Regions from separate parts of the Bradyrhizobium sp. STM 3561 genome, predicted to be linked through region 2. Evidence: predicted binding sites of a transcription regulator. Region 2 holds the regulator's gene; the other holds the start of a gene.
The links. Region 2 encodes PhoB, which activates phosphate uptake and scavenging genes when phosphate is short. Its sites were predicted from a motif close to TGTCATNNANCTGTCAT; they were not measured.
Positions count from the first base shown of each region.

Region 1: a site for PhoB is predicted at 10,303-10,319, ahead of phnC (phosphonate ABC transporter ATP-binding protein). Genes of this name have one in related genera too.

Region 1 covers NZ_CP120695.1:7,370,511-7,385,632, reverse strand. Annotated here, with positions in the region: gene P6U28_RS34955 (alpha-D-ribose 1-methylphosphonate 5-triphosphate diphosphatase) at 1-1,016, opposite strand, end outside; gene phnL (phosphonate C-P lyase system protein PhnL) at 1,029-1,727, opposite strand; gene phnK (phosphonate C-P lyase system protein PhnK) at 1,736-2,533, opposite strand; gene P6U28_RS34940 (alpha-D-ribose 1-methylphosphonate 5-phosphate C-P-lyase PhnJ) at 2,526-3,422, opposite strand; gene P6U28_RS34935 (carbon-phosphorus lyase complex subunit PhnI) at 3,419-4,522, opposite strand; gene phnH (phosphonate C-P lyase system protein PhnH) at 4,526-5,134, opposite strand; gene phnG (phosphonate C-P lyase system protein PhnG) at 5,139-5,603, opposite strand; gene phnF (phosphonate metabolism transcriptional regulator PhnF) at 5,710-6,438, shown strand; gene phnE (phosphonate ABC transporter, permease protein PhnE) at 6,597-7,445, opposite strand; gene phnE (phosphonate ABC transporter, permease protein PhnE) at 7,442-8,326, opposite strand; gene phnD (phosphonate ABC transporter substrate-binding protein) at 8,398-9,333, opposite strand; gene phnC (phosphonate ABC transporter ATP-binding protein) at 9,394-10,203, opposite strand; gene P6U28_RS34895 (chloramphenicol acetyltransferase) at 10,377-11,048, shown strand; gene P6U28_RS34890 (alpha-D-ribose 1-methylphosphonate 5-triphosphate diphosphatase) at 11,045-12,238, shown strand; gene P6U28_RS34885 (DUF1045 domain-containing protein) at 12,257-12,955, shown strand; gene P6U28_RS34880 (hypothetical protein) at 12,959-13,552, opposite strand; gene P6U28_RS34875 (selenium-binding protein SBP56-related protein) at 13,636-15,036, opposite strand.
Region 2 covers NZ_CP120695.1:7,216,953-7,232,074, reverse strand. Annotated here, with positions in the region: gene P6U28_RS34215 (O-succinylhomoserine sulfhydrylase) at 1-695, shown strand, start outside; gene P6U28_RS34210 (SGNH/GDSL hydrolase family protein) at 811-1,803, opposite strand; gene P6U28_RS34205 (SGNH/GDSL hydrolase family protein) at 1,816-2,595, opposite strand; gene P6U28_RS34200 (OpgC domain-containing protein) at 2,595-3,851, opposite strand; gene apaG (Co2+/Mg2+ efflux protein ApaG) at 4,049-4,441, shown strand; gene P6U28_RS34190 (IS110 family transposase) at 4,975-5,934, opposite strand; gene P6U28_RS34185 (IS4 family transposase) at 6,320-7,420, opposite strand; gene P6U28_RS34180 (Hsp33 family molecular chaperone) at 8,071-9,078, opposite strand; gene argF (ornithine carbamoyltransferase) at 9,327-10,250, opposite strand; gene P6U28_RS34170 (aspartate aminotransferase family protein) at 10,250-11,458, opposite strand; gene P6U28_RS34165 (GcrA family cell cycle regulator) at 11,920-12,432, shown strand; gene phoB (phosphate regulon transcriptional regulator PhoB) at 12,693-13,400, opposite strand; gene phoU (phosphate signaling complex protein PhoU) at 13,416-14,132, opposite strand; gene pstB (phosphate ABC transporter ATP-binding protein PstB) at 14,144-14,965, opposite strand; gene pstA (phosphate ABC transporter permease PstA) at 14,962-15,122, opposite strand, start outside.

The DNA.
Region 1 (15,122 bases), 150 kb from region 2:
GTCACGGTGCGAACCGCGGCCGGCAGGCTGATCGTGGGTACATGCTCGGGCAGTTGCAGCGCGGCCATGAGAAGGCTGGACGGAATGTAGTCCGACGATAGGATGTTGAGCAGGCCTTCGCGGGCGAGATCGACCGCGGCGATGTTGCCGGAATGCGAGCCGCCGCGCACGACGTTCGGCGCCCCCATCAGAATGTCGATGCCGGCCTGATGCAGGCCGCGCGCCGCCTCCAGCGTGGTCGGGAATTCGGCAACCGAAACACGATCCCGCACGGCGTCGGCGACGTTCTCCTCGGTGGTGTCGTCGTGGCTCGCCAGCGGAATGTTGTACTGATGCGCCAGCGCCACGATCTCGCGCATGTTGGCCGCTGCATATTTCTTCTGGTATTCGAAGCGCTTTGCGAACAGCTCGTCGAGCTCGGCATCGGTCTTGCCGCCGCCCTTGCCGCGATAATAGTCGCGCAGCTTGACCTCGTCGCGGAACTGGCGCTGGCCCGGCGTGTGGTCCATCAGCGACATCAGCTTGACGTCGGGACGGTCGATCAGCTCCCTGGCCTCCTCGACCACGCTCGGCATCGGGATTTCGCAGCGCAGATGCAGGAAGTGGTCGGCGCGCAGGAGGCTGGCCTCGCGCGCGGTCGTGATCGCGGCGGCAAGCACGCCGGCGCGGCCATCGACCTCCTCGGCGCCGTCCTCGCGCCAGACCCGGAGCGAATCGAACACGGTGGTGATGCCTGACGTCGCGAGCTGGCCGTCATAGGAGATGACCGCGGCGACCGGATTCCAGAACACCTTCGGCCGCGGCACGTAATGGGCTTCGAGATGGTCGGTATGGAGCTCGATCAGGCCGGGCATGATCAGGTCACCGCCGGCATCCTCGGCGCCGGCGGGCGCAGTCCCATCGCCGATCTCGGCAATGCGTCCGTCGGCAAGAGCCAGCCAGCCCTGCTCGATCACCCGGTCGGCCAGCACGATCCTGGCGTTGGCGATCAATGTGTCCTTCGGCTTGGCGTTCATTTCCCTCTTCCTTCAGGCCGCGGCGGCAAAGCTGGTGACGTCGACGATACGGTCGGCAATCAGATGACGGATTTCGTCGTCATGGACAATGGCGACCATGGCGACGCCCCCGCGCTTCTTCTCGGCAACCAGCTCAACCACGACAGCGCGGTTGGCGGCATCGAGCGAGGCGGTCGGCTCGTCGAGCAGCAGGATCGGCAGGTCCGAAATGAAGCCGCGCGCGATGTTGACGCGCTGCTGCTCGCCGCCGGAGAAGGTCGCGGGCGGAAGCTGCCAGAGGCGCTCGGGAATGTTCAGACGATGCAGCAGGCTGCCAGCGCGCTGCTGCGCTTCGGCCCGGCTCATGCCGTTGACGATCAGTGGCTCCGCGACGACGTCGATGGTGGCAACGCGCGGCACCGCGCGCAGGAACTGGCTGACATAGCCGATGGTGGAACGGCGGATGTTGAGAATCTGCCGCGGCTCGGCGGTGGCGAGATCAATCAGCGCGCCGCGATGGCGGATGCCGATGCGGCCGCTATCGCAACGGTAATTGCCGAAGATCATTTTCAGGATCGACGATTTTCCGGCGCCTGACGGGCCTGACAGAACGACGCATTCGCCCGGATTGACGTGGAAGGTCACGCCGCGCACGACAGGCAGTTCGATGCCGCCCTGCAGGTGCATCGTGAACGTCTTTTGCGCATCGGTAACGTCGATCATGACGGTCATTGGAAAACTCATGGCGGCAGAATCGAGGAGACGAGAAGCTGGGTATAGGGCTCGCGCGGGTCGTCGAGCACCTGGTCGGTGAGACCGGTCTCGATGACGCGGCCGCCCTTCATCACCATCACGCGGTGCGACAGCAGGCGTGCGACCGCGAGATCATGGGTGACGATGATGACGGCGAGATGCAGCTCGGCAACGAGGCTGCGCAGGAGGTCGAGCAGGCGCGCCTGCACGGACACGTCGAGGCCGCCGGTCGGCTCGTCCATGAACACCAGGCGCGGCTCGGTGACGAGGTTGCGCGCGATCTGGAGGCGCTGGCGCATGCCGCCGGAATAGGTGCGCGGTGCATCGTCGATGCGTGCTGTGTCGATCTCGACGCGGGTGAGCCAGTCCGACGCGGTGTCGCGGATGCGGCCGTAGTGATTCCAGCCCACCGCCATCAGCCGCTCGCCGACATTGGCGCCGGCCGAGACCGCCATGCGCAGGCCCTGTGCTGGATCCTGATGCACAAAGCCCCAATCGGTGCGGAACAGGAAGCGACGCTCGGCCTCGCCCAGCGTCGAGAGATCGCGGGTGACACCGTCGCGCATCCGATACGAGACATGGCCGGAACCCGGCGCGAGCTGGCCCGACAGCATTTGCAGCAGCGTCGACTTGCCCGAGCCGGATTCACCGACGATCGCCAGCACCTCGCCGGGATAGAGCGAGAACGACACATCGCGGCAGGCGGCAATGCGGCCAAACGACTTGCTGAGGGACTCCGCGACCAGCAGCGGCTCGTCGTTCTCGACCAGATTCTGATCAGCCATTCGAGGCCTCCTGCGCCTTCTCCTTGTACGGCGCGGCGCTGAGGCTGCCGCGATGGCCGGCGGCCTGGCGGCCCTCGCAATAATCGGTGTCCGAGCAGACGAACATCCGCCCGCCCTGGTCGTCGGTGACGATCTCGTCTAGGTAGGAATTCTCCGCACCGCACAGTGCGCAGGGCGCGTTGAAGCGGTAGGGCTCGAACGGGTGGTCCTCGAAATCGAGCGAGACCACTTGCGTATAAGGCGGGATCGCGTAGATGCGCTTCTCGCGGCCGGCGCCGAACAATTGCAGCGCCGGGCAATTGTCCATCTTGGGATTGTCGAATTTCGGCGTCGGCGACGGGTCCATCACGTAGCGCGCGTTGACCTTGACCGGATAAGCGTAGGCGGTCGCGATGTGGCCGAAGCGGGCGATGTCCTCGTAGAGCTTCACATGCATCAGGCCGTATTCGGCGAGCGCATGCATGCGCCGCGTCTCGGTCTCGCGCGGTTCGAGGAAACGCAGGGGTTCCGGGATCGGCACCTGATAGACCAGAACCTGGTTTTCGTTCAGCGCCTTCTCCGGGATGCGGTGGCGGGTCTGGATCACCGTCGCTTCGTCCGTCGCCGTCGTCGTGGCAACACCGGCGGTCTTGGCGAAGAACTTGCGGATCGAGATCGCGTTGGTGGTGTCGTCGGAGCCCTGGTCGATCACTTTCAAGACGTCCTGCGGTCCAAGGAGCGCTGCGGTCACCTGCACGCCGCCGGTGCCCCAGCCATAGGGCATCGGCATTTCGCGGCTGGCGAACGGCACCTGATAGCCGGGAATCGCGATCGCCTTCAGGATCGCGCGGCGGATCATCCGCTTGGTCTGCTCGTCGAGATAGGCGAAGTTGTAGGCGGGCGCGTTCATTCCGCGGCCTCCTTCATGGCATCCGGCGTATTGGCCTCGGCAAACTCCTGGCGCAGCTTGCGCAGGAGGCCGAGCTCGGACTGGAAGTCGACATAGTGCGGCAGCTTCAGATGCTCGACGAAGCCGGTGGCCTGGACGTTGTCCGAATGCGACATCACGAACTCTTCGTCCTGCGCCGGCGCACGCACCTCCTCGCCGAGCTCGCGGGCGCGCAACGCACGATCGACCAGCGCCATCGACATGGTCTTGCGCTCGCTCTGGCCGAAGGCGAGGCCGTAGCCGCGGGTGAAGCACGGAGCCTCCGTCGCAGACCCCTTGAACTGGTTGACCATCTGGCACTCGGTGAGTTCGATCGCGCCGAGCGGCACGGCGAAGCCGACCTCTTCCGCGAGAAATTCGACCTCGACCTCGCCGAAGCGGATCTCGCCGACAAAAGGATGGTTGCGGCCGTAGCCGCGCTGGGTGGAATAGCCCATCGCGAGGAGAAAGCCTTCGTCGCCACGCGCGAGGTTTTGCAGGCGCAGGTCGCGGTCGGCCGGAAAATTCAGCGGCTCGCGGGTGAGATCGCCGACGCTGGCGCCGTCCTCGGCTTCGGGCGAGGATTCGATCAGCCCGTCGCGGCCGAGAATATCCGTTACGCGCGGCGTCGGCGCTGTGGATGCTTCGGCCGTCGACGGAACCTGCGGCACGACGCCTTGCGCGAGCGAGGGATCGAGCAGGCGGTGCGTGTAGTCGAAGGTGGGCCCGAGGATCTGGCCACCCGGAATGTCCTTGAAGGTCGCGGACACCCGCCGCTGCACCTGCATGGCGCCGGTGTCGACCGGCTCGCTGGTGCCGAAGCGCGGCAAGGTGGCGCGGAAGGCGCGAACCAGGAAGATCGCCTCGATCAGATCGCCGCGCGCCTGCTTGATCGCCAGCGCCGCGAGCTCGCGGTCATAGAGCGAGCCTTCGCTCATGACGCGATCGACGGCGAGGCCAAGCTGCTCCGAGATCTGGTCGAGGGAGATTTCCGCAACGCTTTGATCGCCGCGCCGCTTATGTGCGAGCAGGCGATGGGCGTTCTCGATGGCGCGTTCGCCGCCTTTGACTGCGACATACATGCTTCAGATTCCCTTGCTCACGACGCGCGTGGTGCGCGGGATCGCGACCACGGCATCATCGGCGACCAGCACCATATCGATGCCGTGCGGAAACAGTGCTTCGTTCATACGCAGCCGCTCGAGCAGATCGAGAGGCTTGATCGACGCCTGCAGCGTCGCGACCCCACCGATGCCGGGGCCGCGCAGCTCGAAGCTGCGTCCCGAGTTCAGGCTGTCGACCTGAATGATCACCGTGGTCGAACGGTCCGGATACTCGCTGGTGCCGAGCGCGAATCGCTCGAGCGAAGGCAGCGCATCGCCATCACAGATCAGCGCAAAACTCGCGATCGAGGCGTCCTGCACGACCGGCGCACCGGTGTGGAACTTCAGCCACTTCGTCACATCCGAGTTCTCCGCCATTCCCGCGTCGAGCCAGAGCGGCGTATCGTGGTCGAACAGCGTCAGCGCGATCGCGGCGGTGCCGCGCATCATCGGCCCTGGCGCGCCGACCATCGGCACGATTTGCTGGACGGAGCCCGGCCGTGCCATGGCATCCATGACCGAGCGAAAGGTCGATTGCGCCGACAACACCTTGTCGGCGAAACCCGGCGGCAGCTCCGCAATCGTGGTCATGATCTCACCCCTCACCGCGCACCATGGTGTAGAAATCAACCTTCGTCGCGGCGGTCTCTTCCGCCGCCTGCTTGCGCTTGACCATAAGCTGCTCGCGCAACGGCGCGATAACGCCACGCTCGACGAGCCCGCCGAAATCGCGGGACTGCACCAGCGCATCGCACAGCGCGATCAGCCGCGCCTTCTCACCGTCGCGGCCGAGCGTGTAGCCGAAGCCGACCTCGCCGCTCGCAAGCCGCACCGCCGCGCGCGACACCGTGGCTTCACCGAGATTGAACGGCGCCCCGTCGCCGCCGATCCGGCCGCGCAGCATGACCAGCCCGTTTTCGGGCGCGCGCAGATCCTGATGGGCCGGGAGGGTGAAGTTGCGGAGGCGAGCGGCGATCTCGCCCGCCTCCGCGTGCGCCAGCACGGCCATGGCGGCCTTGCGCTGGGCTTGCTGGCTGTTGTGCTGCGTCACCTGGTCCACCGAACTTGCCGCATCTAAGTTGTCTATGATAATAGACAACTTCATACGGACGCGCCATGACTGTTTCGTGACAATGTTGTGATTTCTGGAGTAGGTTTCGCGCGACATGAGCATGCAGGACACAGCCTCCTCGGGAGTCGCGCTGTGGCGCCTCGTTGCCGACGGCATCGAGCGCGGCATCGCCGACGGCCGCTTTGCGGCCGGCGACAAATTGCCGGGCGAGATGGAGATCGCGGAAACCTATCGCGTCAACCGCCACACCGTGCGCCGCGCGCTGGCCGCGCTTGCCGAGCGCGGCCTGGTGCGCGCCGAGCGCGGCAGCGGAACCTATGTCGAGGCACAGAAGCTCGCCTATCCCCTGCGCTCGCGCACGCGCTTCTCAGAGATCGTCGGCGCGGGCGGACGCGAGCCGCATGGCCGGCTGATCGAGGCGACCGATGACGTCGCGACGCGCGAGCTCGCGCGGGAGCTGGGATTGAAGACCGGCGCGCCCCTGGTGCGGATCGAGGCGATCCGCCTCGCCGACCGTACGCCGATCTGCGTGTCCACGACCTGGCTGTCGGCCGAGCTGTTTCCGGACGCGGGCGCCGTGTTCGCGGCGACGCGCTCGATGACGAAATTGCTCGCGCATTACGGCATCCGCGATTATCGCCGCGGCGCGACCCGGATCACCGCCGGCATCGTCGACGCGACCGACGCCGCAAGACTCGATCTTGCGCTGGGACGGCCGATCCTGGTAGTCGATGCCACCGACCACGATCTCACGGGCAAGCCGCTGGTGACGAAGCATTCGCGCTTTGCCGCGGAGCGGGTCGAGTTTCTGGTGGAGTCGTAGGCCTCTTCCCCTCTCCCCTTGTGGGAGTGCCCACGATCTTTCTCGATCATCAGAAGCGGTGGGCACGCTACGCGTTGACCACCCTACGGCACTGAGGACACGTACCCCTCATCCGGCGCTTCGCGCCACCTTCTCCCACAAGGAAGGAAGAGAGCCGCCTACGCCACCGCCCGCCGGCCGATGATGGCAAACCGCAGCTTGCCCGAGATGAAATCGATTGCGGCGACGGCGACCAGGATCATCAGGATCAGGAACGACACTTTCTGCCACTCCAGCACGCGAATCTGCTCGGCGAGCTGGAGGCCGATGCCGCCGGCGCCGACGATGCCGATGATGGTGGCCGAGCGGGTGTTGGATTCGATGAAGTAGAGCACCTGGCCGGCGATGACGGGCAGGACCTGCGGCAACAGGCCGAAGCGGATCTCGTGCAGCGCGCTGCCGCCGGAGGCGCGGATGCCTTCGACCTGCTTCTGGTCGGCGCCCTCGATCGCCTCCGAGAACAGCTTTCCGAACGCACCGAAATCCGACACGGCGATCGCGAGCACGCCGGCGAACGGGCCGAGCCCGACCACGTTGATCCACACCAGCGCCCAGATCAACGTGTCGACGCCGCGGATCGAATCCAGGAAGCGGCGGACGGGAAAGCGCAGGATGTTCGACGGCACGACGTTGCGCGCCGCGAGCAGGCTGATTGGAAGCGCGAAGACCGCGGCGAGCGTGGTGCCGAGCAGCGCGATCGACAGCGTCTCGCCCAGCGCCTTCAGATAGACCGGCAGCGAAGAGCCGGGATCCGGCGGGATCATCATCAGGCTGATCCAGCCGAGCTGGCTGAGGCCGGCGAAGAAGAGCGACGGCGAGAAATCGAGATCGACGAGGCCGTAAGCGAGGATCGCCAACGCCGCGACGATCATCGCCGGCGTGGCGAGCCGCGCCGAGGCGGGCCGGTCGAACACGTCAGGGTAGCGCGCGCGAATTTGCGCGATATCGACCTGCTGCGGCTTCGTCACGTCCGCGCCTCCTCGCCGAACAGGCGGCCGCGCAGCCAGCCGGTGGTGATGTCGATGATGAAGACCGTGACGACGATGGTGAGCAGGATGGCGCTGACGTCGGAGTAATAGAACTTGCGGATGGCGACGACGAGCTCCTGGCCGATGCCGCCGGCGCCGACGAAGCCCATCACCGAGGCTTCGCGGACGTTGATCTCGAAGCGCAGCAGCGCATAGCTGGCATAGCCCGCCGTCACCTGCGGTACGACCGCAAAACGCATGCAGGAGAGCCAGCTCGCACCTGTCGAGCGAATGCCCTCCACCGGCTTCATGTCGGCATTCTCGACGATCTCCGAGAACAGTTTTCCCAGTGCGCCGGTGGAGTGGATTGCAATCGCCAGCACGCCCGCCATTGGCCCCAGGCCGAAGGCAATCACGAACACCAGCGCGAACACGATGCCGGGAACTGTGCGGGCGAATTCGAGCAGGCGCCGCACGACGAAGCGCAGCCAGGGCGCGGGCGAAGTGTTCTCGGCCGCGAAGAAGTTGAGGGCGAAGGCCAATGTCGCGCCGATCAGAGTTCCGACATAGCTGATGAGCAGGGTCTCACCCAGCATCTTCAGCCATTTGCGCCAGCCCCAGAACCACTCGCCGACATCGGTCCAGACCCGCTGGCCGCTGTCGAGCGTGAGGATGCGGTCGAAATAGCTGACGAAATTGCCGAAATAGGTGAACAGGGTATGCAAATTCACTTCGGCGCCGATCGCGGCGAGCACCAGCGCTGCGGCGAAGACCGCGGCCCCCAACAGGAGACGGAGCCGCCTGCGCGAGACCGCCTGGCGATAGGCGGCATTGAGCGCGGCAAGCTGCTGCTCGGGGAGGATCGAAACCGCTGTCGTCATCGGTCGAAACAGGTCCCGTCAAAGAAAGAGCCGGGTCCTAGGACCCGGCTCGGGTGCATCGTCCCGATGACTCAGGACGCCTTCTTCTTGCGGAGCGCATCGACGAACTTGATCAGCTCGATCGTGCCATCCCAGTCCTTGGTGGTGGCGGGATGAAAGCCCTTCTTCTGGCCGTCCGACAGGCGATCGAACGCGGCCTTGTCCTTGGCCGGCGCGTCGAAGAAAGCCTTGGCGATGGCGGCCTTGGCGTCATCAGGCAGGTCGGAATTGTAGGCATAGGGACCGTTGATGATCGGCGCCGACTTGTGGATGATGCGGAAATCGTCCTTCTTCATCGCCGAGCCGTCGGCGTTCTTCAGCATGCCCTTGGTCAGCATCTGCGCCAGCGTGGAATCGTCGTCGCTGGTCCACTGGTTGGCGGCGACGTCGACCGTGCCTTGCGCCAGCGCGAGCATCGCATTCTCGTGGCTGCCGGTGAAGACGACCTTGCCGAAATAGCCCTCGGCATCGTGGATGCCCATCTTGTCGAGCTCGAAGCGCGGCACGTTGTTGCCCGAGGTCGAGTTCGGGTCGACCAGGCCCAGGTTCTTGCCCTTGAGATCATCGACCTTCTTGTAGGAGCTGCTCGCCTTGACGAAGAACACCGAGTAATAGCCGGTCGAACCGTCGGCATTGATGTCGTTGGCGAACGCGTCGGTCTTGACGCCGGTCAGGCGGGCGCGGGCGAACGAGGCCGAGCCGTAGCTCGCGATGTGGATGTTGCCGGCGCGCTGGCCTTCGATCACAGCGGCGTAGTCGTTGGCGATGCGCAGCGTGACCTTCACGCCCAGCTGCTTCGAGAGGTATTCCACGAACGGGGTCCAGCGCTCGGTGACGCCGGAGGCGTTCTCGGCCGGCACGACCGCAAAGGTCAGTTCGGGATATTTGGCCTTCCAGTCGTTCGCCGAGGCGGACGCCGTGAACGCGAGCGCGGCGGCGCCGGCAAGGATCAGTCTGCGAGTAGTCATGGTATCCTCTTCATCGGTTGAGGTCGGTTGACGCAAAGACTTGAACTAAACAGGCGAGGCTCAGGCCGCCGCGGCCGTCCCGAGCGCCGGAACGCCCCCGGGCGCCGGTACAGGCATGCCGCCCATGACGTCGGCGGCTTCGAGATCGTAGAGCTCGCGCGCCACGTGATCGGTCAGCGCGGACGGCGCACCATCGAACACCACGCGGCCCGCGGCCATGCCGATCAGGCGGTCGCAATAGGTGCGGGCGAGATCGAGCGAATGCAGGTTGCAGAGCACGGTGATGCCGAAATGCTTGTTGATGCGCAGCAGTGCATCCATGACGATCTTGGTGTTGCGCGGATCGAGCGAGGCGATCGGCTCGTCGGCGAGGATGATGTCGGGCTGCTGCACCAGCGCGCGGGCAATCGCGACGCGCTGCTGCTGACCGCCGGAGAGCTGGTCGGCGCGCTGGGCGGCGAGCGAGGCAATGTCGAACTGCTCGAGCGCGGACATCGCCAGCGCCTTGTCCTGCTCGGGCCAGGCCTGCGACAACGAGCGCCAGGCGGGCATCGTCGCAAGCCGCCCCATCAGGACGTTGGTCAGAACATCGAGCCGGCCGACCAGGTTGAACTGCTGGAAGATCATCGCCGAGCGCGCGCGCCACTGCCGCAGCTCCTTGCCGCGCAGCAAGGTGACGTCGACGCCGTCGAACAGGATGCGGCCCCCGGTCGGCGTCACCAGGCGGTTGATGGTCCGCAGCAATGTCGACTTGCCGGCGCCGGATCGCCCGATCACACCGACGAAGCCGCCGGGGGACACTTGAAACGAAGCGTCATCCACCGCGGCTTTTGCGCCGAAGCGACACGTCAGACCATCCACCACCAGCATGCAGGGACTCCAGAGTAGCTGGGCCAACCGCTAACGCCGGCGCTTAACACTTGTGTGACAGCGCCGTTGCGGTGCGGCGATCCTACACACCTCATCCGCTGTCATCTCGGCGTCATGATATCGTCATCAAGCCGCTCGAAGAGAGACGCCCGCCCTCGCACCTCGGATGCAACATGGCCGCGAAAGCCCTTTCGGTTCAGCCGACCATCGATCCCTCGGCCAAGCTGCACGAGACCAGGCTCGGCGCCTATACCGAGGTCGGCGCGCGCACGATCCTGCATGAAGTGGCGATGGGCGATTACTCCTATGTCGTGAACGATTCGCAGATCACCTACACGACGATCGGAAAGTTCTGCTCGATCGCGGCGATGACGCGCATCAACCCCGGCAACCATCCGATGCATCGCGCGACGCAGGCGCATTTCACCTATCGTTCGAGCGCTTATTTCGAAGGCGAGGGCGACGATGCCGAGTTCTTCGACTGGCGGCGCCAGCATCACGTTCATATCGGCCACGACGTCTGGATCGGCCATGGCGCCATCGTGCTGCCGGGCCGCAACATTGGTACCGGCGCGGTGATCGCAGCCGGCGCGATCGTCACCAAGGACGTGCCGGCCTACACCATCGTCGCCGGCAATCCGGCGCGGATCGTACGGCGGCGGTTCTCGGAGGAGATCGCGGGGCGCCTCGGGAAGCTCGCCTGGTGGGACTGGGATCACGACAAATTGCGCGAGGCGCTGCCCGATTTCCGCAAGCTCGGGATTGAAGATTTTCTTTCGGCATACGAAGCACGGGCGGGCTCTCTCACCAATTCTCCTGCCAGCAAACGAAGCGCAGTCGCGTGACAGACATATTCCTTGAAGGCGGCCGGGCCCTGATCGGCGCCGAGCTCATCGAAACCTCACTTCTCGTGTCCGGGACAGACATCGCGGAGGTGGGCGCTTCTCGCGGCCGGGCGGGGCTGGCGATTGATGCACGTAACCTGCTGTTGCTGCCCGGCATCGTCGACCTGCACGGCGATGCCTTCGAGCGACAGATGATGCCGCGCGCCGGCGTCGATTTTCCGATCGACGTCGCGCTCGCCGACAGCGACCGCCAGGCGATCAGCAACGGCATCACCACCGTGTTTCACGCCGCGACCTGCTCGTGGGAGCCGGGCCTGCGCTGCGCCGACAATGCGCGCGGCCTGATGGAGGCGATCGAGCGGCAGCGTCCGCAATTCGCCGCCGACACCCGCTTCCATCTGCGCCACGAGACCTACAATCTCGACGCGGAGGCCGAGATCGCCCAATGGCTCGCCGAAGGCCGGGTCGACCTGCTCGCCTTCAACGACCACATGGACGGCACCGTCGCCGACATGGCCAAACCGCGCAAGCGCAACCGGATGGTGGAGCGCACCGGCCTTTCGAGCGAAGAATTCGACCTTCTGGTCGAGCGCGTGATCTCGCGCGCCGACGAGGTGCCGGCTTCGGTGTCGCGCCTGGCCGCTTCTGCCCGCGCGGCGGAGGTGCGGATGCTCTCGCACGATGACGCGACGCCGGCGATGCGGCATGCGTTTCGCGAGCTCGGCGCGACAATCGCGGAGTTTCCGATCAACGAGGAGACGGCGCGGGCGGCAGCCAGCCACGGCGATGCCATCGTCTATGGCGCGCCGAACGTCGTGCGCGGCGGCAGTCACACCGGCTGGACCAGGGCATCCGACATGATTGCCAAGGGGCTCTGCTCGGTGCTGGCGTCAGACTATTATTATCCCGCACAGCTGCTCGCCGCATTCCGGCTCGCGGCAGATGGTGTGGTGCCGCTGGTACAGGCCTGGGATTTGGTCTCCGCCAGTCCTGCCCGCGCGACCGGCCTCACCGATCGCGGCACCCTCGCGGAGGGACGCCGCGCCGACATTCTCCTCGTCGACGACAGCGTCAAGCTGCGGCCGCGGCTGATCGCGGTGATCTCGGGCGGCAAGCTCGTGCATCTCACCGATGCGACACGGCTGCTCACCGCCGTGGCGGCGCCGCGCGAGGCTGTCGTCGCCGCGTAAAACCGCTATGCTGAGACGATGACAGGATTTCCCCGCTACGCGGTCTATTTTGCCGCAGGCGCCGACAGCGCCCTCTCCCGCTTCGGCGCCGAGCTGCTCGGCTACGATGCCTATACCGGCGACGAGCTGCCCTTCCCGCGCGAGGCGCTGCAAATTGCGCCGGACTGGCGTGACATCAGCGCAGATCCCCGCAAATACGGCTTTCATGCCACGCTGAAGGCGCCCATGGCTCTGGCGTTAAGCAAGACCGAAGCCGAGCTGATGGCTGCGTGTGCGGCCTTCGCCGGCAGGGCACGGCCGCTTCCGGTGATCCGTCCCGTCGTGGATGCCATCAGCGGCTTCATCGCCGTCATTCCGGCCGAGCCGGTCGATACGCTCCAGGACCTGGCAGCCGACAGCGTCCGCGATTTCGACGCTTTCCGTGCGCCGCTGACGCCGGAAGATCGCGCACGGCGCAAGCCCGAAAAGCTCGGCGAGCGACAGCGCGACTATCTCGACCGCTGGGGCTATCCTTACGTCATGGAAGAATTCCGCTTCCACATGACGCTGACGGGACGGCTCGATGCGGAGCGGCGCGGGCCGATTCTGCAAATGCTGCGGGGGCGGTTTGCGGCGTTGAAGCTCGATGCGCTTGAGATCGATCGCATCGCGCTGTTCAAGCAGGATGACGCAAAGGAAAGGTTCCGCATCATCGGCGAATGGGCTCTGGCACGGTAGACCTCAGCGCCAGCTCGCAAGATTGAAGGCGAGCGCCACCGCGCCGACCAGAACGAGGCTGGTCGCCCAGACCGCATCCAGGTTGAACCAGCTTCGCGAGACGAACTTCAATCCCAGATAGCGGTAGACCAGCCACGCCAGACATCCGCCGGCGCTGATCATGGCGGCAACGTGCACCAGGGACACCAGCACCGCCATCCCGACACTCGCCTTCATCAACTCGCCCGCCGCCTCATGGCCGGCATCGAGCTCGAAGGCCTGGCAAAGCCCGAGATAGATCGGCACCAGCATCAAGGCGGCGCCGTGAGCAATGGCGACGGCAAACGACCAGAGCGCCAATTGCGTCGGTGGGATTCGTGCCAGCGCGCGGGGATGGCGCCCAACGATCAACCGATAGACGCCGAAGCCGATGACGAGAAGGCTCGCGACCAGCTGGATCGGACGCTGCCACTCCGCCAGCACGAGCAGGAACGCGAATGGCAGCAGCACGAGAAGCGTGGCCAGGAGATGCCCGGCCGACAAGGCCCACAAGGCGCGGAGGAGCGCGCGCGGGCTCTTGTCCATGAGCCCCGCCGAAACGGCGAGCGGCCATCCCATGCCAGGATTGATCCCGTGGTAGAGACCGCTCGCAACAAGAGCGAGCCACAGCCAGCCGAGTGCCGGGCTCGCGTGCCCCCAATCTAGACCGACGGATAGCAAAAGGAGTCCGTCGAACAATCGCCGCCCTCGAGCCTGATCTGGTGCGCACGATATCCGTCGGGGAAGCTCACGAAATAGTTCTTGTCGAGCTCGAGGCCGCCGTTGCGACCGACATTGGCCATGACCTCGACGCCCGGAACGCCATCGGGATAGAACTGGTCGTCCCAGGTGGAATAGAGCGAATTGGTCCAGTAGACGCGCTTGCCGTCGCGGCTGATCTCGACCATCTGCGGACCCGCCGCAAATGGCTTGCCGTTCGGATGGGGCGTGCGGCGCGCGATGCCGCCGATGTGGACGGAGCCCGCAAGCTTCGGCTGGCGCGGATCACTGACGTCATACTGGCGCATTTCACCCGTGCCCCAGCACGAGACGTAGAGAAACCGGTCGTCCATCGAGAGGTCGATGTCGGTCACCAGCGGCGGCACCGCGCCAAATCCCTGCAGCAGCGGCGGGAGCTTCTCCTTGGGCGCGGGCTCGGGTGGGATCGTCGCCGTCTTCTCGGCATGGAATGTCCCGCCTTCGCGCCACCAGGTCCAGATCGATGCTTCAAGGTTGGTGGTGTCGACCACGACGCCAACGAAGCCGTACTCGCGAACCGGATCGTGCGCCGGTCGCACCTCCAGCGCCATCTGATGATTGGCGCCGAGGTCGATGGTCTGGACGTTGCGACGGGCGCGAAGATCCCAGAAGTGGAGACGATGGCCATATTTGTTCGACAGCAGATCTTCCGGGACGATCCCGTTCTCGAACTGCGGCGGCAATGCCCATTCGCTCGTCACCATGTAGTCGCGCGGCAGGTTCCACCAGAAATCATAATGCAGCGTCTGCGGACCGCGGTCGATCTCCCATCGCCCCAGGACCTCGAAGGTCTCGCAATCCATGATGAAAACGCCGGGAGGACCGTTGGTGCCGTCCTTGCCGCCGCCGCCCAGCGTGCTCACGTAAATGCCGTCCGGCCCGCAATGGATCGTGTGCGGCCGCGAGTAGCCGGTCTTCTTGAAGACCTCCTCCGGCTCGATGATCTTGTGGATCTTGGCCTTCGTCGGATCGGGCTTGGTATCGATGACGTAGATCCGCGACGAGCGGAGCCCTGGGATGATGAGATAGCGCCGCTCGATGAAGGCGTGTCCGGCGAGCGGCGACAGGGCGGAGGAGCAGGCATTCCAGCCAAAGTGATGAAACTCATCGCCCTTGTTGGGCATCGTGACGGTATGGACGATCTGGCTATAGGTCGGCGATCCCGGCTTGACGTCGATGACCGCGAGAGCATCCGGCTTCGAGAAATCCGGACTGAGCAGCAACGTGTAGGCAAAGTTCTCCGCAGGCGCTTCCATCGCAAGCTTGGGCGATGCGTGAAAGGTGGGATCCGGCCTCATCGTCATGGCACTGCCTCCCTGTTCTGTCGGTTCGCGCCAACTTGGCTCGGGATAACGGCATAATGAAGAGGTGTTCGGCGACGTTTCGAGAT
Region 2 (15,122 bases):
TGCTCGACATTCCCGCGATCGCCGAGATCGCGCACAAGGGCGGCGCGCGGCTCGTGGTCGACAACGTGTTCGCGACCCCGATCTGGCAGAGCCCGCTCGCGCTGGGAGCCGACGTCGTCGTCTATTCCGCGACCAAGCATATCGACGGCCAGGGCCGGTGCCTCGGCGGCATCATCCTGTCCTCGGAAGCCTTCATCGCCGAGCACATCCACAATTTCATGCGCCAGACCGGCCCCTCGATATCGCCGTTCAACGCCTGGGTCCTGCTCAAGGGCCTGGAGACGCTGGGCGTGCGCGTGCGCGCGCAGACCGACACGGCGGCGCGTATCGCCGAGGTGCTGGCAAGCCATCCCAAGATCTCGCGGCTGGTCTATCCCGGCCGCGCCGATCATCCGCAGGCGGCGCTGGTGAGAAAGCAGATGCGTGGCGGCTCGACGCTGGTCGGCTTCGAGGTCAAGGGCGGCAAGCAGGCGGCGTTCCGCGTGCTCAACGAGCTGAAGCTTGCGAAGATCTCCAACAATCTCGGCGATGCCAAGAGCCTCGTCACGCATCCGGCGACCACGACGCATCAACGCCTGAAGCCGGAAGACCGCGCCGCGCTCGGCATCAGCGAGGGTTTCATCCGCTTCTCCGCGGGGCTGGAGCATGCGGACGATCTGATCGAGGATTTGACGGCGGCGCTGGAGAAGGCGTGAGGGAAGCGAAGGTCTCGTAGGATGGGCAAAGCGAAGCGTGCCCACCATTCTCGACTACAATGACGAGATGGTGGGCACGGCGCGGTGCGCCTTTGCTCAGCCTACGGCAGCGTGCCTACATCGGCCGGTACGTCCTCACGTCCGCGGGCACGTTCACACCGATCCTGATCTGGCCGACCGAACGAATGATGTCATCGCCGAGCAGCTGGGCGAAGCAGGCGTAGCCCCAATCGTTCATGTGCAGGCCGTCGGCGATCACGAAGCTCTCGACCGGGATCGATTGGTTCTCGTGCCAGTCGCGCATCACCTCGAAGCGCGGGAAGATGCCGACGTGACGGAGCTCGGCGACCTTGCCGAGCAGCTTCACCATCTTGCCGGCGCTCTCCTTACGCTGGTTGATGGCCGGCGAATATTGCGGATCGACCAGCACGATGTCGGCGCCACCGGCGGCCTGAATGCGGCTGATGCCGTCCTCGACTATCTTTGCGGTCTCGGCCGGATCGAGATTGCGCAGCACGGCGTTGGTGCCGACCTGCCAGATCACCAGATCCGGATGCACGTCGATCACCTGCGTCTGCAGGCGTTTCATCATCTCCGGTGCATCCTCGCCGCCGACGCCGGCATTGACGACGGTGATGTCGGCGGTCGGATAATGCCGGCGCAGCTGCGCGGCGAGACGGTTCGGATAATTGAATTCCGGCGAGCTCGCGCCGAATCCCGCGGTCGACGACGAGCCGAACGCGACGATGACGACGGGCTGGCCGGCGACGAGCTTGCTTGCGACATGCGGCAGCGAGCCCATGGCCTTCGAGCCGCCCTTCGGCGGCAGGCAGGGCACGCGGCTGAAGATGTCGGCGGCAGACTTTGCGACCTCCTTCACCTTGTCGATGGCGCGCGACGTGACGCCGCGCTGCTCGGACGACCTTGCGGCGACGGTGGTCTGGGAAGGCGAAGCGGACGCGGGATCAGCCGGCTGCGCGGGTGCGGGTGTCGCCTGTGCGGACTGCGATTGTGCACGTGACTGCGAGGCCGGCGTCAGCAACAACAGCACTGCGGCTGCGGGCGCGGCCAGCCATGACGTCAGGCAAAAAGGGCGGAGAGAACTCATTAACGCTAGACCTCAATTCTGCTGCTGGGCCGGCTCCAGATGAGCGGCGTCGATCACGAATTGTGCCAACGCCCGGCCAAGGCAATCATGGACCTGCTTCGCTAGCTCAGGCCCGTGGGACGGGCTGAACAGGTCGAACTGGCCCTGATCATTCCACTGCCGCATGATCGCGAAACGATCGAACAGCGGGATGTCGTGCTCCTGCGCCACCACGCGCATATTATCGAGAAAAGGCTGCGCCGAGATCATGGTTTCGGTGCGCGGGCTGTACTGCAAATTCATCAAGACGACGTCAGCCCCTGTCTTTTGCAGCGCAACAACCCCGTCGGTCACCGCGCTACGAAATTCATCGGGATCGATGGATCGAATAGCATCCACGGTCCCGGTCTGCCAGATCACCAAAGTAGGCTTTCTTGCTTCCAGCAGCTTAACGAAAGTGGAGGCGGTCTCCTCTGCCGTCTTCTTGCTCTGTATTTCTACGGAGACGTGCACGACCTCGGACGGTGGCAGCTTCTCCTTGAGGATCGCCTCCATGCGCGCCGGGTATGAGCTGCTCTCCGACGACGGAATCGTGGTCGAGCGGCTGCCGATGACCAGGATGTCGAGCGGCTTGCCGGCCTTGACGGCGTCGGCGACCTTGGGCAGCTGGCTTTCGCTGGTCAGCAGATAGGGCGGCAATTCGCAGGCTGCGGGCGCATGGGAAGCGACAGGCGCAGCATCGCCCGCACGCGCCACAGGCGCGGCGAGGCCACCGCATAGCAGGATCAGGCTCAGGAGAACCTTCGCCTTCATCAGCCCCCTCCCGCCAGATCGGCGTTGCCGACGGCGTTTTTGGTTTTCGCACCGCTCTTGTCAGCCACGCGCTTGTACCACGAAATCACCCAGGCCACGCCCCACATGATCAGGATCCCGGAGAGACTAATCAGCGCATGCATGGCTGCGCCGCCGGAGACTTCGGCGAGAATGAAATGGCCGGCGAAGGCCAGGAACACCCCGAGACAGAAGATCTCGAGGGAATGCTGACCACATAGAATCAATGGTCGCAGCCAGCGCGATTTCAAGCCCGGCCAATCCCGGGGCAGGAAGCGCACGGTGAGCGCGGCGAGCGCCAGGAAATGCGTGAAGCGCAGCACGTCGAGGTCGGTCTTGTCGATCGGATACATCCACTGCTCGATACGCTTCGGCATGAACTGTGAGAGCTGCGGCACGTACCAGGTCAGCGTCACGTAGAACGCCGCGACGAGATAGGCGATCGAGATCCACATGGTCACCGGCGAGGCCAGGATACGCGACATGCGGCGCGCACCTCCGAGCGCGCACCATGCACCGAAGACGAAGAGCAATTGCCATGCCAGGGGATTGAAGGCCCAGAAGCCGTTCGGATAGGCCGAGAAGTAGAGGTCGTATTCCCACGTCACGGCATAGAGCACCACCGAGAGGCCGAGCGTGACGTCTGGCTTCCACTTCATCGACCACAGGATCAAGGGTAGCGCCAGCATCAGCACGATATAAAGCGGCAGCACGTCCATGTTGACGGGGCGGAAGCGCAAGAGCAGCGCCTGCACGATGGTGACGTCGGGCTGCTTGAGGAAGTCCATGATGCCCATCTCTTCGGTGTAGAGCGGGTTCTCGAATCTGGTCGCCACGTAGGAGATTTCGGCGAGGAAGATCGTGAACAGGAAGACGTGGGCGACATAGATCTGCCAGACCCGGCGCAGGATGCGCGCGGTGGCGATGACGAATCCGCCCTCCAACATCGCCCTGCCGTAGACGAAGGCAGCGGTATAGCCCGAGATGAAGATGAAGATCTCGGTGGCGTCGCTGAAGCCGTAATTGCGGATGGTGAACCAGGTGAGCAGGCTCGTCGGCAGATGGTCGATGAAGATCAGCCACAGCGCCAGGCCGCGGAACAGATCGAGCCGGAGCTCGCGCTCGCCGACGGCGGGCAGCGTGATGGCCGGCGCGGCGGCGCGCGGCTTGGCCTCTGCGGGTTTGACTTCCGCGGTTCCCGAGATCGTCGATCCCGTCACTTGGTCGGCAATGGTCATCGGGGGCCTAACAACCCTTCCGCAAATCGCGACATTGAAGGAGTTTAATGGTCCGGCTGTCGTCTCGCAAAGCAGCCGGATCACATAAGGGTGTCTCGCTTGGGGAGCGTCCTTCCCCTCGAATTCTGGCGGGACGATGTCGCCAAAGCCAGCCGCGGCGTTTGGTTCCCCGGCCGGATTTCGGTATGATGGCAGCCATGTACCGCGCCGTGACCCGCCAGATCGAAGTGACCGTCGAGCCGAACTTTGTTCCGGAGCAGTCGTCGGCCGACCGCTCGCGCTACTTCTGGTCCTATACCATCGTCATCACCAATTCGGGCGAGGAGACCGTGCAGCTCAAGACGCGGCACTGGATCATCACCGATGCCTCCGGCCGCCAGCAGGAGGTGAAGGGCGAGGGCGTGGTCGGCGAGCAGCCGATCCTGGCCCCCGGCGAGCGCTTCGAATACACCTCCGGCGTGCCGCTCTCGACCGCCTCGGGCTTCATGACCGGCCGCTACCAGATGGTCAGCGAAACCGGCGAGCGGTTCGAGATCGACGTGCCGACATTCTCGCTGGACAGCCCGGACAGCAAGCGGGTTTTGAATTAACGGCGCATCGTTCACCTCGTCCCGGATAAGCTGTCGCGCGGAAGCGCTGCGGCGCCGAGCCGGGACCCCGGGCAACAGGGCGCGGTGCGGCGACATGGGCCCCGGCTCTGCAGCGCACCGCTGAAGGAGCGCTGCGCTGCGTCCGGGGCACGCGAGAGGCGTGTGGTACACGCTCTCCCCTCCTCGTCATTGCGAGGAGCCCTTGCGACGAAGCAATCCTGAATCGCGCCGCGGAAAGATTCTGGATTGCTTCGCTGCGCTCGCAATGACGGAGTGTGAGGTGACAGCGTGTGCGTGGCTGCAGACATGCCTTCGCGTCCTCGCGGCGCAACTCGCCCGAGCTTTGCTTCGTCGCTTCCCCCTCTGAAAGCCAAGAGCAACTGTGGCGAAGTAGCCCGGCGATCGGCCGGCCTCAAGGCTGGCGCTGGCGCGCCCCCGCCTGCGGCGGCTGACGGCCTTGACCCCGTCCGCTCACCGGTCTGTTGGCTTTGCATGCGCTCGGCCGAGGTCCGAGCGCGAGATAGGCGCGCTCGTCAGGCCACCCTGTATTTCTTCGGATCCCACGTCTCGCCGCGCGCGATCATGGTGTTGAGGATGATGATCAGCTTGCGCATGCAGGCGACGATCGCGACCTTTGGCGGCTTGCCCTTGGCAATCAGCCGTTCGTAGAAGGCCTTGAACACCGGATTGTTCAGCGTTGCGGCACCGACACAGGGCATGTAGAGGGCATTTCGCACCCAGCGGCGGCCACCCTTGATGCAGCGTTCACCTCGACGTTTGCCGCTATCGTCGTCATAAGGAGCAACGCCCATCAACGCGGCGGCAACTTCGTCGCTCACCTGCCCCAGCTCCGGTAGTCCTCCAAGCAGCGCCATTGCGGTCCCCTCAGCAAAGCCTGGTACGCTCTGGATGATCTCGGCGCGTTTGGCAAAGTCCGGCGTTGTCTTGATCGTCGCCGCGATCGCGGTCTCGAGCGCGGCGATTTCGTCAGCCAGCTTCTTAAGAAGACGCGCGCGAGCCTTCTGAACAAGGGCCGGCGCCTCATGCTCCTTCTGCATTTCCAGGCGAGCCCTGACGTCAAGCAGGCCTTGGCGTCCCTTCACCAGTGCCTTCATCTCCTCGTGAGCGGGATTGTCGACTTGGCTGGGAGCCTCGCCGAATGTCTCGGCGAACCAGGAGATCATCTCCGCGTCGATCTTGTCATTTTTCGCAAGGCGTCCCGCCGATTCCGCAAAGTGGCGAACCCGTTTGGGATCGACGATCCGTACTTCCAGCCCTGCTTGGCGCAACGCCTTGGCCCATACCCGCTCGTAGCCGCCGCTTGCCTCCATCACTGCCTTGCCGACCTGATGCTTGCGAAGCCATGCAATCAAGCTCCGTCGCCCCGCCGCGGTTGTTGGGCAAGTCTTCCGCTCCGTTACGGTCCGAATGCACGCATCAATCTTGTCTTTAGCGACATCGATGCCGACGACAACCAGATCGTCTTGTGTCATCATCCACTCCCTTCCTTGCCTGGTACGGGCTCGCAGCCCTTGCAACTGTTCGGGTTCAGGAAGACACCGGAGCTGTCCCTTGCTCTTTAGCAGGCTCTGTCGCCTTTGGGCGCAACGGGCTCAGTTCCGGCAACGGGCGGTTCTGATCCAACCGCCCGTTGCCACATTCTGGCAGATTTCGGGGACACAAGGGCGCAGGGAAGACCGCATAGGCGTTAAGGTAGCGCGAGCATCGATTGATACGGACGTTTTCGAGGAGGCTCGCGCAGGTGCCGCCCAAGCGCTCGCTTTCTGCGGCGAAAGCAACGGATGGTTGGTTGTGGAATGATCGCTTGTAGCAAGGATGCAACGAGTTGTTGCAAAACACGCCAAGCGCCAGGTGCCGTCAGGCGGCCTGCGTCCAGCGGGGAGAGTCCTCGAAGTCGCGGGCAAGCGGCTCGAGCAGCAGGATGATCAAGAGGTGTGCCAGCAAGTAGGGCTTGGCGGAGCGCGGATCGGTTCCAGGTGGCGTCTTGAGACCAATCAGACTCTTCAGTCGCTTGAAGCCAAGTTCGATGCGCCATCGCAGTCGATAGAGCGCGAGTACATCCTTGGTGGAGAACTCGTCCCGCGCGAGCGACGTGACCAGAATGACCCAATCCGCGGCTTCCAGAGTTTCTTTGGAGATGACGCGGTTTTCGTCTTGTGCGTCGCGCCGGGCTTTACGGCGCGAAGCCGCGACTGCACCGGCGGGCTTCTTGACTGCGACCAGACGCATAGCCAGAGGCGCACCGTCCTTGCGTTTGATCCAAATCCTCCGATCGATCAGTCCGTGCGCCTTCGGCGCACGCAATTGGGCCATCAGATCGAACGGAAGGCCTTTGGCATCAAGCCAACGTGCGTTCTTCCAGCCCGCTCGGATCAAAACGTCTGCCCCGGCGTCGCGCACAGCGGCGATGCGGTCAGGTTGTAGATAAGCGCGGTCAGCAATGCGGATCTCGTTCTTGACCACCGGTATCCGGTCAAACGTTTCGCCTTCTTGCTGATCTGTCAGCTCGAAGTGACCAAAGCGCTCATATGGCAGATCGAATGCACTATGAACGCGCCAAAGCTCACTGTTCCTGCGCGCAGCCGGTCCTGCCTGAGGCACTGTCGTCGCATCGATAATGCGGATCAGGCGGCCTCGGCTCGCTTTCGGGGCTGCCGCAGCGAGCAAGCCCTCCACCAGCACTGCAAACCAATCGCCACATTGACGCAGGCGATAGAACAACGCCACGCTGCTGAGGTCGGCAAGGCCAACAGAAGCGGCCCACGCGGCTGTCGATCTCAACCCTCTTTCACCCAGACAATAGGCCAGCATCAGCCGAAGTAACGCCACCGCATCTGGAATTTGGCGCCGCCGCACGAAAGCCTTCGTCTGGCGCGCACTTATTTCAAGCTGCGCAGCCCCGCCGAGCTGCGTAACCACTCTCGCCCAGTCCTCGTTCAGAAGCGATTCGTCTGCCATCCCGCCTTGGAATCACGTGTGATTCCAACACTCAAGAACAAACTTAACGCCTATGGGGAAGACCGGGTGCTGACCTCGCACCCGCGGTCTGCTGCGCGAAAGGATCGCGCAAAAAGACTGCACAGCAGCATACAGGTGGAGCCAATCACTCGGCCTTCCCTGCGCGATGGTCGGACGGCTTATACCGCGCTCTCCTGGGAGCCGAATTCCTTCTGGCCTCCCTCGCGCTCACGGAATTCACCAGCACCGCGCCGGTTGACGCGACTGCCGCCTCCGCAAGAGCTTGACCGTAGCAACGACGGCCAGGACCACACGGTTTTGCCGTACGCACGGTTCGTTGGCGCCACAGGGTTCGACGGCGTTGTGCACGTTGCCACCGAAATGCTGACGCGACGAACCTGACAGCGCCGCTCGTCCGCACGAAGCCTCGGGCTCACGGAGAGCAATCCGCCCTGCCCTTGACATCTCGTACACGACGCTGCTGCGTCCACCGCAAGCCCGGCTCGCGACAATGACGACCTCATGATCGCCCCTCGAGAATGAGCCGGGATGGGCGACACATACGCCAAATCCGAATTTCGGTAAAGCGGAATATCTTTGCGCGACGGGATTGACAGAGGGCGACACAGGCTACGGGCTACGGACGCCGTCTACGCGCCCCCCACGCCCGCCTCGTGCGGCGTGAACTGGTACACCGACGAGCAGAACTCGCAGGTGACGACGACCTTGTCGTCCTTGACCATGGCGGCGCGGTCGTCGGGCGAGAAGCTCTTGAGCATCGAGGCGACCGCATCTCGCGAGCAGGAGCACCGCGCATCGAGAACCTGCGGATTGAACACGCGCACGCCGCGCTCGTGGAAGAGGCGGAACAGCAGCCGCTCGCCCGAGAGCTCGGGATCGATCAGCTCGACGTCCTCGACGGTCTCGATCAGCGAGCGCGCCTCGACCCAAGCGTCGTCCTCAGTGACGCTGTGCGCCTCGGTGCCTTCGGGCGCATCGCCGGGATGCAGATCGGCCTGACGTGCGCGCTCCGGCGCCTTGGGCAGAAACTGCATCAGCATGCCGCCGGCGCGCCAGCGATGCTTGCCGCCGTCGCTACTGCGCCACTCCTCGCCGACCGCGAGGCGCACGCGCGTCGGGATCTGCTCGGAACGCAGGAAATATTCGTGGGCAGCGTCTTCCAGGCTGCCGCCGTCGAGCGCGACCAGCCCCTGGTAACGACTCATGTCGGGGCCCTGGTCGATGGTCATGGCGAGATGGCCGCGGCCGAGCAGCGCGCCGGAATCCTTCGCCGTGCCCAAGCGCGAGGCATCGAAGCGGGCATAGGCGCGCAGATGGTCCGGCGACTTGTAGTCCACCACCAGGAACGACACCGGGCCGTCGGTCTGGGCCTGAAGAATGAAGCGGCCCTCGAATTTGAGCGCCGAGCCGAGCAGCGTCGTCAGCACGATGGCCTCGCCGAGCAGCTTGCCGACCGGCGCCGGATAGTCGTGCTTGGTGAGAATGTCGTCCAGCGTCGGACCAAGCCGCACCAGACGCCCGCGCACGTCGAGCGCGTCGACCTCGTAAGGCAGCACGGCGTCGTCGATTGGAACCGCCGATGGTGCGCGAACCGGGCCTTCAGGCCCGGTTTTAATGTCAGGGGATTGGGAAACCATGGCGCTTTATCTGGGGTCAGAGAGTGGGAAATGGAAGGGGGGTGAAGCGCCCCAAACTCAGTGTCGTCCCGGGCAAGCGCAAGCGCAGATCCGGCATCCATAACCACAGGATTGGATGATAGCGCGAGCCGAGAACTCCGAGTCCTCGCGGATCGGGGCTCCGCTCTAGACAACGCTGCGCGTCGTCGGGCGCTGCGCTTGTCCGGGACGACGAATAGTATTTGCGGCCGGCGAAACGCCAACCCCCGCTACTTCACCGCGTCGAAGCACCAGGCCAGAATGCCTTTCTGCGCGTGCAGGCGGTTTTCGGCCTCGTCGAACACGACCGATTGCGGGCCATCGATCACCTCGTCGGTGACCTCCTCGCCGCGATGGGCGGGCAGGCAGTGCATGAACAGCGCGTCGGGCTTGGCGAGCGACATCAGCTTGGCATTGACCTGGTAGGGCTTGAGAACGTTGTGGCGGTGCTCACCCTCCTTGTCGCCCATCGACACCCAGGTGTCGGTGACGACGCAATCGGCGCCGCGCACCGCGGCTTCCGGATCGTTGCCGAGCACGATCGGCGCGCCAGTCGCCTTGATCCAGTCGCGCATCGCCTTTTTCGGCGCGAGCTCCGGAGGCGTTGCGACGTTGAGCTGGAATTTGAAACGCTCGGCGGCATGGGCCCAGGACGCCAGCACGTTGTTGTCGTCGCCGGTCCAGGCCACGGTCTTGCCCTCGATCGGGCCGCGATGCTCCTCATAAGTCATGAGGTCGGCCATCACCTGGCACGGATGCGAGCGCCGCGTCAGGCCGTTGATGACGGGCACGGTGGCGTTGGCCGCAAGCTCCAGCAGCGCATCGTGATTGAGGATGCGGATCATGATGGCGTCGACATAGCGCGACAGCACGCGCGCGGTGTCGGCGATGGTCTCGCCGCGGCCGAGCTGCATCTCGGCGCCGGTGAGCATGATCGCCTCGCCGCCGAGCTGGCGCATGCCGACGTCGAACGAGACGCGGGTGCGGGTCGAGGGACGCTCGAAAATCATCGCCAGCGTCTTGCCTTCGAGCGGTCTCACCGGCTGATGCGCCTTCTGCTTCGCCTTCATGGCGGAAGAGGCGGCGAGCATGCTCTTGAGCTCCGACAGCGGCAGCTCGTTGATATCCAGAAAGTGCTTCGGCGACTTGCTCATCAACTTGCCACCCGCTTGGTCTGACTGGACGAGATCGCAGCGCAGGCGCGCTCCAACCGTCCGACGCTGTCCTCGATCTCCGCCTCGGTGACGATCAAGGGTGGCAGGAAGCGCACGACATTGTCGCCAGCCCCGACCGTGAGCAGTTTTTCGCCGCGCAGCGCTGCGACGAGATCGCCCGAGGGCACCACGGCCTTGATGCCGATCAGGAGGCCCTCGCCGCGCACCTCGCTGACGACATCGGGATGACGGTCGATCACGGAGGCGAGCTTCTGCTTGAGCAGCAGCGACATCTTCTGCACGTGGTCGAAGAAGCCGGGCTTGAGCATGACGTCGAGCACGGCGTTCGCAGCCGAGATCGCGAGCGGATTGCCGCCGAAGGTCGAGCCGTGCGAGCCGGGCCCCATGCCAGCGGCCGCCTCCGCGGTCGCCAGCACCGCGCCGATCGGGAAGCCGCCGCCGAGCGCCTTGGCGAGCGACATCACGTCGGGCGTGACGCCGGTGCGCCGATAGGCGAAGAGATCGCCGGTGCGGCCCATGCCGGTCTGCACCTCATCGAAGGCGAGCAATATGCCGTGCTCGTTGCAGAGCTCGCGCAGCGCCTTCAGAAAGCCGGGAGGCGCAGAACGAACGCCACCCTCGCCCTGGATCGGCTCGATCAGGATGCCGGCGGTGTGCGGGCCGATCGCCTTCCTCACGGCGTCGAGGTCGCCATGTGGCACTTGGTCGAACCCGTCCATCGGCGGACCGAAGCCCTCGAGATATTTTGCAGATCCGGTGGCGGCGAGCGTCGCCAGCGTGCGGCCGTGGAAGGCGCCCTCGAAGGTGATGATGCGGTAGCGATCCGGATGTCCGTCGGAGAAGTGATGATGGCGCACCAGCTTGATCACGCCTTCCAGTGCCTCGGCGCCGGAATTGCAGAAGAACACGAAGTCCGCGAAGCTTTCCTTGCACAGACGCGCCGCGAGCTTCTCGCCGTCCGGGCTCTGGAACAGGTTCGACATGTGCCAGAGCTTCGTCGCCTGCTCCTGCAACGCCTTGACCAGCGCGGGATGGACATGGCCGAGCGCATTCACCGCCACGCCCGAGGTGAAATCGAGATAGCGGTCGCCATTGGCCGCGATCAGCCAGCAGCCTTCGCCGCGCTCGAAACCGAGGTCGGCCCTGGCGAAAACGGGAAGCAAATGCGGCGCGGCGCTGTCAGTCATGACGTCACTTGAATGTTGCGGACGGTGTGAGACGTGCATTGCGCAACGCACCATCGACCGGCCCCGGAAAACGAAACGTGCCGCCTTTTAAGGGCGGCACGTGAGACTATCTTATGCCTGGCAAGACGGGTGTCAATGCCGCCCGGAAAGCCTCGCGAAACGCTGAATCCGTAGTCTTGCGGTGCCGATTTTGCGGGGTTTTCACCACGGAACATGTGGAAGCGAGTCGGCGGACTCTTGCGCGGGAGTCACGCCATATTGTAGCGTTTGGACTGTCAGATACGACATCTCGTGCAGCGGTTCTGATCCCAAGAGTCCTCATGTACCGGCGTAAACGTTCGGGCGTCCTTGAGCGCGCCCGGCGAGCCTTAAGGGATTCGGGCGGCACGGGTTTTTCAAGGCTTTAGGCATTCGCTGCGAAGGCCAGAGGTTGGCAGGCGCGCAGCGAGGGAAAGGGTGCAATGACGGTTTTGACCTGGTCCGATGATCGCGTCGAGCAGCTGAAAAAGCTCTGGGAGGCCGGACTTTCGGCCAGCCAGATCGCGGCGGAGCTCGGCAATGTGACCCGCAATGCCGTGATCGGCAAAGTGCATCGGCTCGGTCTGTCCGGCCGCGCCAAGAGCCCTTCATCGGCAGCGCCCCGGCCGCGCAAGGCACGGCCCGCGCAGCACATGATGCGGGTGACCCGCCCCGTCGCACGCGGCAACACCGCGCTGGCGCAGGCCTTCGAGGTCGAGGTGGAGGCCGAACCTGTCACCTACGACAACGTGGTGCCGATGAGCCAGCGGCTGTCGCTGCTGGAATTGAACGAGGCGACCTGCCACTGGCCGGTCGGCGATCCCTCGAGCCCGGATTTCTTCTTCTGCGGCGGCAAGGCGCTCTCCGGCCTGCCCTACTGCGCGCAGCATTCGCGCGTGGCCTATCAACCCACAGCGGATCGCCGCCGCGCGCCGGCGAAGCCGGGCACGCGGTGAGTTTGTTGATCTAGCTGATTGCAAAGACGGCGCCGTCACACGCTGACGGCTCAACATACCCGAAGTCGTCCCGGCAAGCGCGCCACAAGCGCGCGCAGATCCGGGACCAATAGCCACCGCAAGACGTGGTTACGGGGACTCCGAGTTACCCTTTCGCAAAACAATCACGTCCTGTCGTTATGGGTCCCGAATCTGCGCGCGCCTGTCCGGGACGACACTGAGGCTATGGCAGCAGCCCGCTAAAGCAACGCCAGCAAACCTTACGTCTGCTCTGCCTTCGCGAAACGATCGTCCAGCGCATAGCCGGCGCCGCGAACGGTGCGGATCGGGTCCTGCTCGCGGCCTAGATTGAGCAGCTTGCGCAGGCGGCCGATATGGACGTCGACGGTGCGCTCGTCGATGTAGATGTCGCGGCCCCAGACACTGTCGAGCAGCTGCTCGCGCGAGAACACGCGGCCGGGATGCTCCAGGAAGAACTCCAAGAGGCGATATTCGGTCGGGCCGAGATCGATCGGCCGGCCCGAACGCGCTACGCGGCGCTTGTCGCGATCGAGCTCGATATCGCCATAGGCGAGCACGGTGGCGAGCCGCTCGGGGCTCGCGCGCCGCAAGAGGCCCTTCACGCGCGCGAGCAGCTCCGGCACCGAGAACGGCTTGACGATGTAGTCGTCGGCACCGGTCGCAAGTCCACGCACCCGCTCGCTTTCCTCGCCGCGCGCCGTGAGCATGATGATCGGCAGCTGCTTGGTCTCGGGACGGGTACGAAGCCGCCGGCACAGCTCGATGCCTGACAGGCCCGGCAGCATCCAGTCGAGCACGATCAGATCGGGAATGTGCTCCTTGAGGCGGGTGTCGGCGTCATCGCCGCGCATCACCGTCTCGACGTCATAGCCGTCGCCTTCGAGGTTGTAGCGGAGAAGCTCGGTGAGAGCTTCCTCGTCCTCAACCACCATAATGCGTGCGCCCATGTTGTCGTCGCTCCCTTAGGTATTCGGCACCGTCGTGGCGAAGGTCGTCATGTCGCCCTTCGGCCGCTTGTCGGTGATCGCCTGGCCCTCGATCATGTAGAACACGGTCTCGGCGATGTTGGTGGCGTGATCGCCGATCCGCTCGATGTTCTTGGCGCAGAACATCAGGTGGATGCAGAACGAGATGTTGCGCGGGTCCTCCATCATATAGGTGAGGAGTTCGCGGAACAGCGAGGTGCAGATGGCGTCGACCTCCTCGTCGCCCTTCCACACCGCCATCGCCGCCGGCAGATCGTGCGCGGCATAGGCGTCCAGCACCGACTTGACCTGCTGCTGCACGAGATCGGTCATGTGTTCCAGGCCGCGGAACAGCTTGAGCGGATGGAAATCCGTCTCCAGCGCGGCGACGCGCTTGCCCATGTTCTTGGCGAGGTCGCCGATGCGCTCCAGATCGGTCGCGACGCGCATGGCGCCGACGATCTCGCGCAGATCCACCGCCATCGGCTGGCGGCGGGCGATGGTGAGCACGGCGCGCTCCTCGATGCGTTTCTGCAGCGCGTCGAGCTCGGCATCGGTGGTGACGACGCGCTGCCCGAGCGTGACGTCGCGACGGATCAGCGCGTCGACGGAATCGACGATCATGCGCTCGGCGATGCCGCCCATCTCGGCGACCAGGCGGGTGAGCTCCTGGAGGTCGGTGTCGAAGGCCTTTGCGGTATGTTCAGAACCCATGTTCCGTCTCCTCAGCCGAACCGGCCGGTAATGTAATCCTGCGTGCGCCGGTCGCTCGGCGACGTGAATATCTTGCTGGTGTCGTCGAACTCGATCAACTCGCCGAGATACATGAAGGCGGTCTTGTCGGAGACACGCGCCGCCTGCTGCATGTTGTGGGTGACGATCGCGATCGTGTAGTTCTCGGACAGTTCCTGGATCAGCTCCTCGACCTTGGCGGTCGAGATCGGGTCGAGCGCCGAGCAGGGCTCGTCGAACAGGATCACCTCGGGCCGCACTGCGACTGTGCGGGCGATGCAGAGGCGCTGCTGCTGGCCGCCGGAGAGCGACAGGCCGGAGGCATTGAGCTTGTCCTTGACCTCGTTCCACAGCGCGCCGCCGCGCAGCGCCTTCTCGACGCGGTCATCCATCTCAGACTTCGAGATCTTCTCATACAGACGAATGCCGAAGGCGATGTTCTCGTAGATCGTCATCGGGAAGGGTGTCGGCTTCTGGAACACCATGCCGACCCGCGCCCGCAGCAGGTTGAGATCCAGCTTGGGGTCGAGGATGTTGGTGTGGTCGAGCAGCAGCTGGCCGGTGGCGCGCTGGCCCGGATAGAGATCGTACATCCTGTTGAAGATGCGCAGCAGGGTCGACTTGCCGCACCCAGACGGGCCGATGAACGCCGTGACACGGTTGGTGCCGAGCGCCAGGTTGATGTTCTTCAGCGCGTGGTGCTCGCCGTAGTAGAAATTCAGGTTGCGCGCGGTGACCTTGGCGGGCGCCTCGGGCAGCAGCTGCGAGCCGGGATGAACGGTCGGCGCGCTCACGGAAACAGACATTTCACTCATTTTGCAGTCCTCTCGGCGCCGATGATGCGCGCGCCAATGTTCAGGGCAAGCACGGTCAGGGTGATCAGCAGCGCGCCGCTCCAGGCGAGCTGCTTCCAGTAGGCGTAGGGGCTCTGCACGAAGTTGTTGATGGTGACCGGCAGGTTGGCCATCGTCT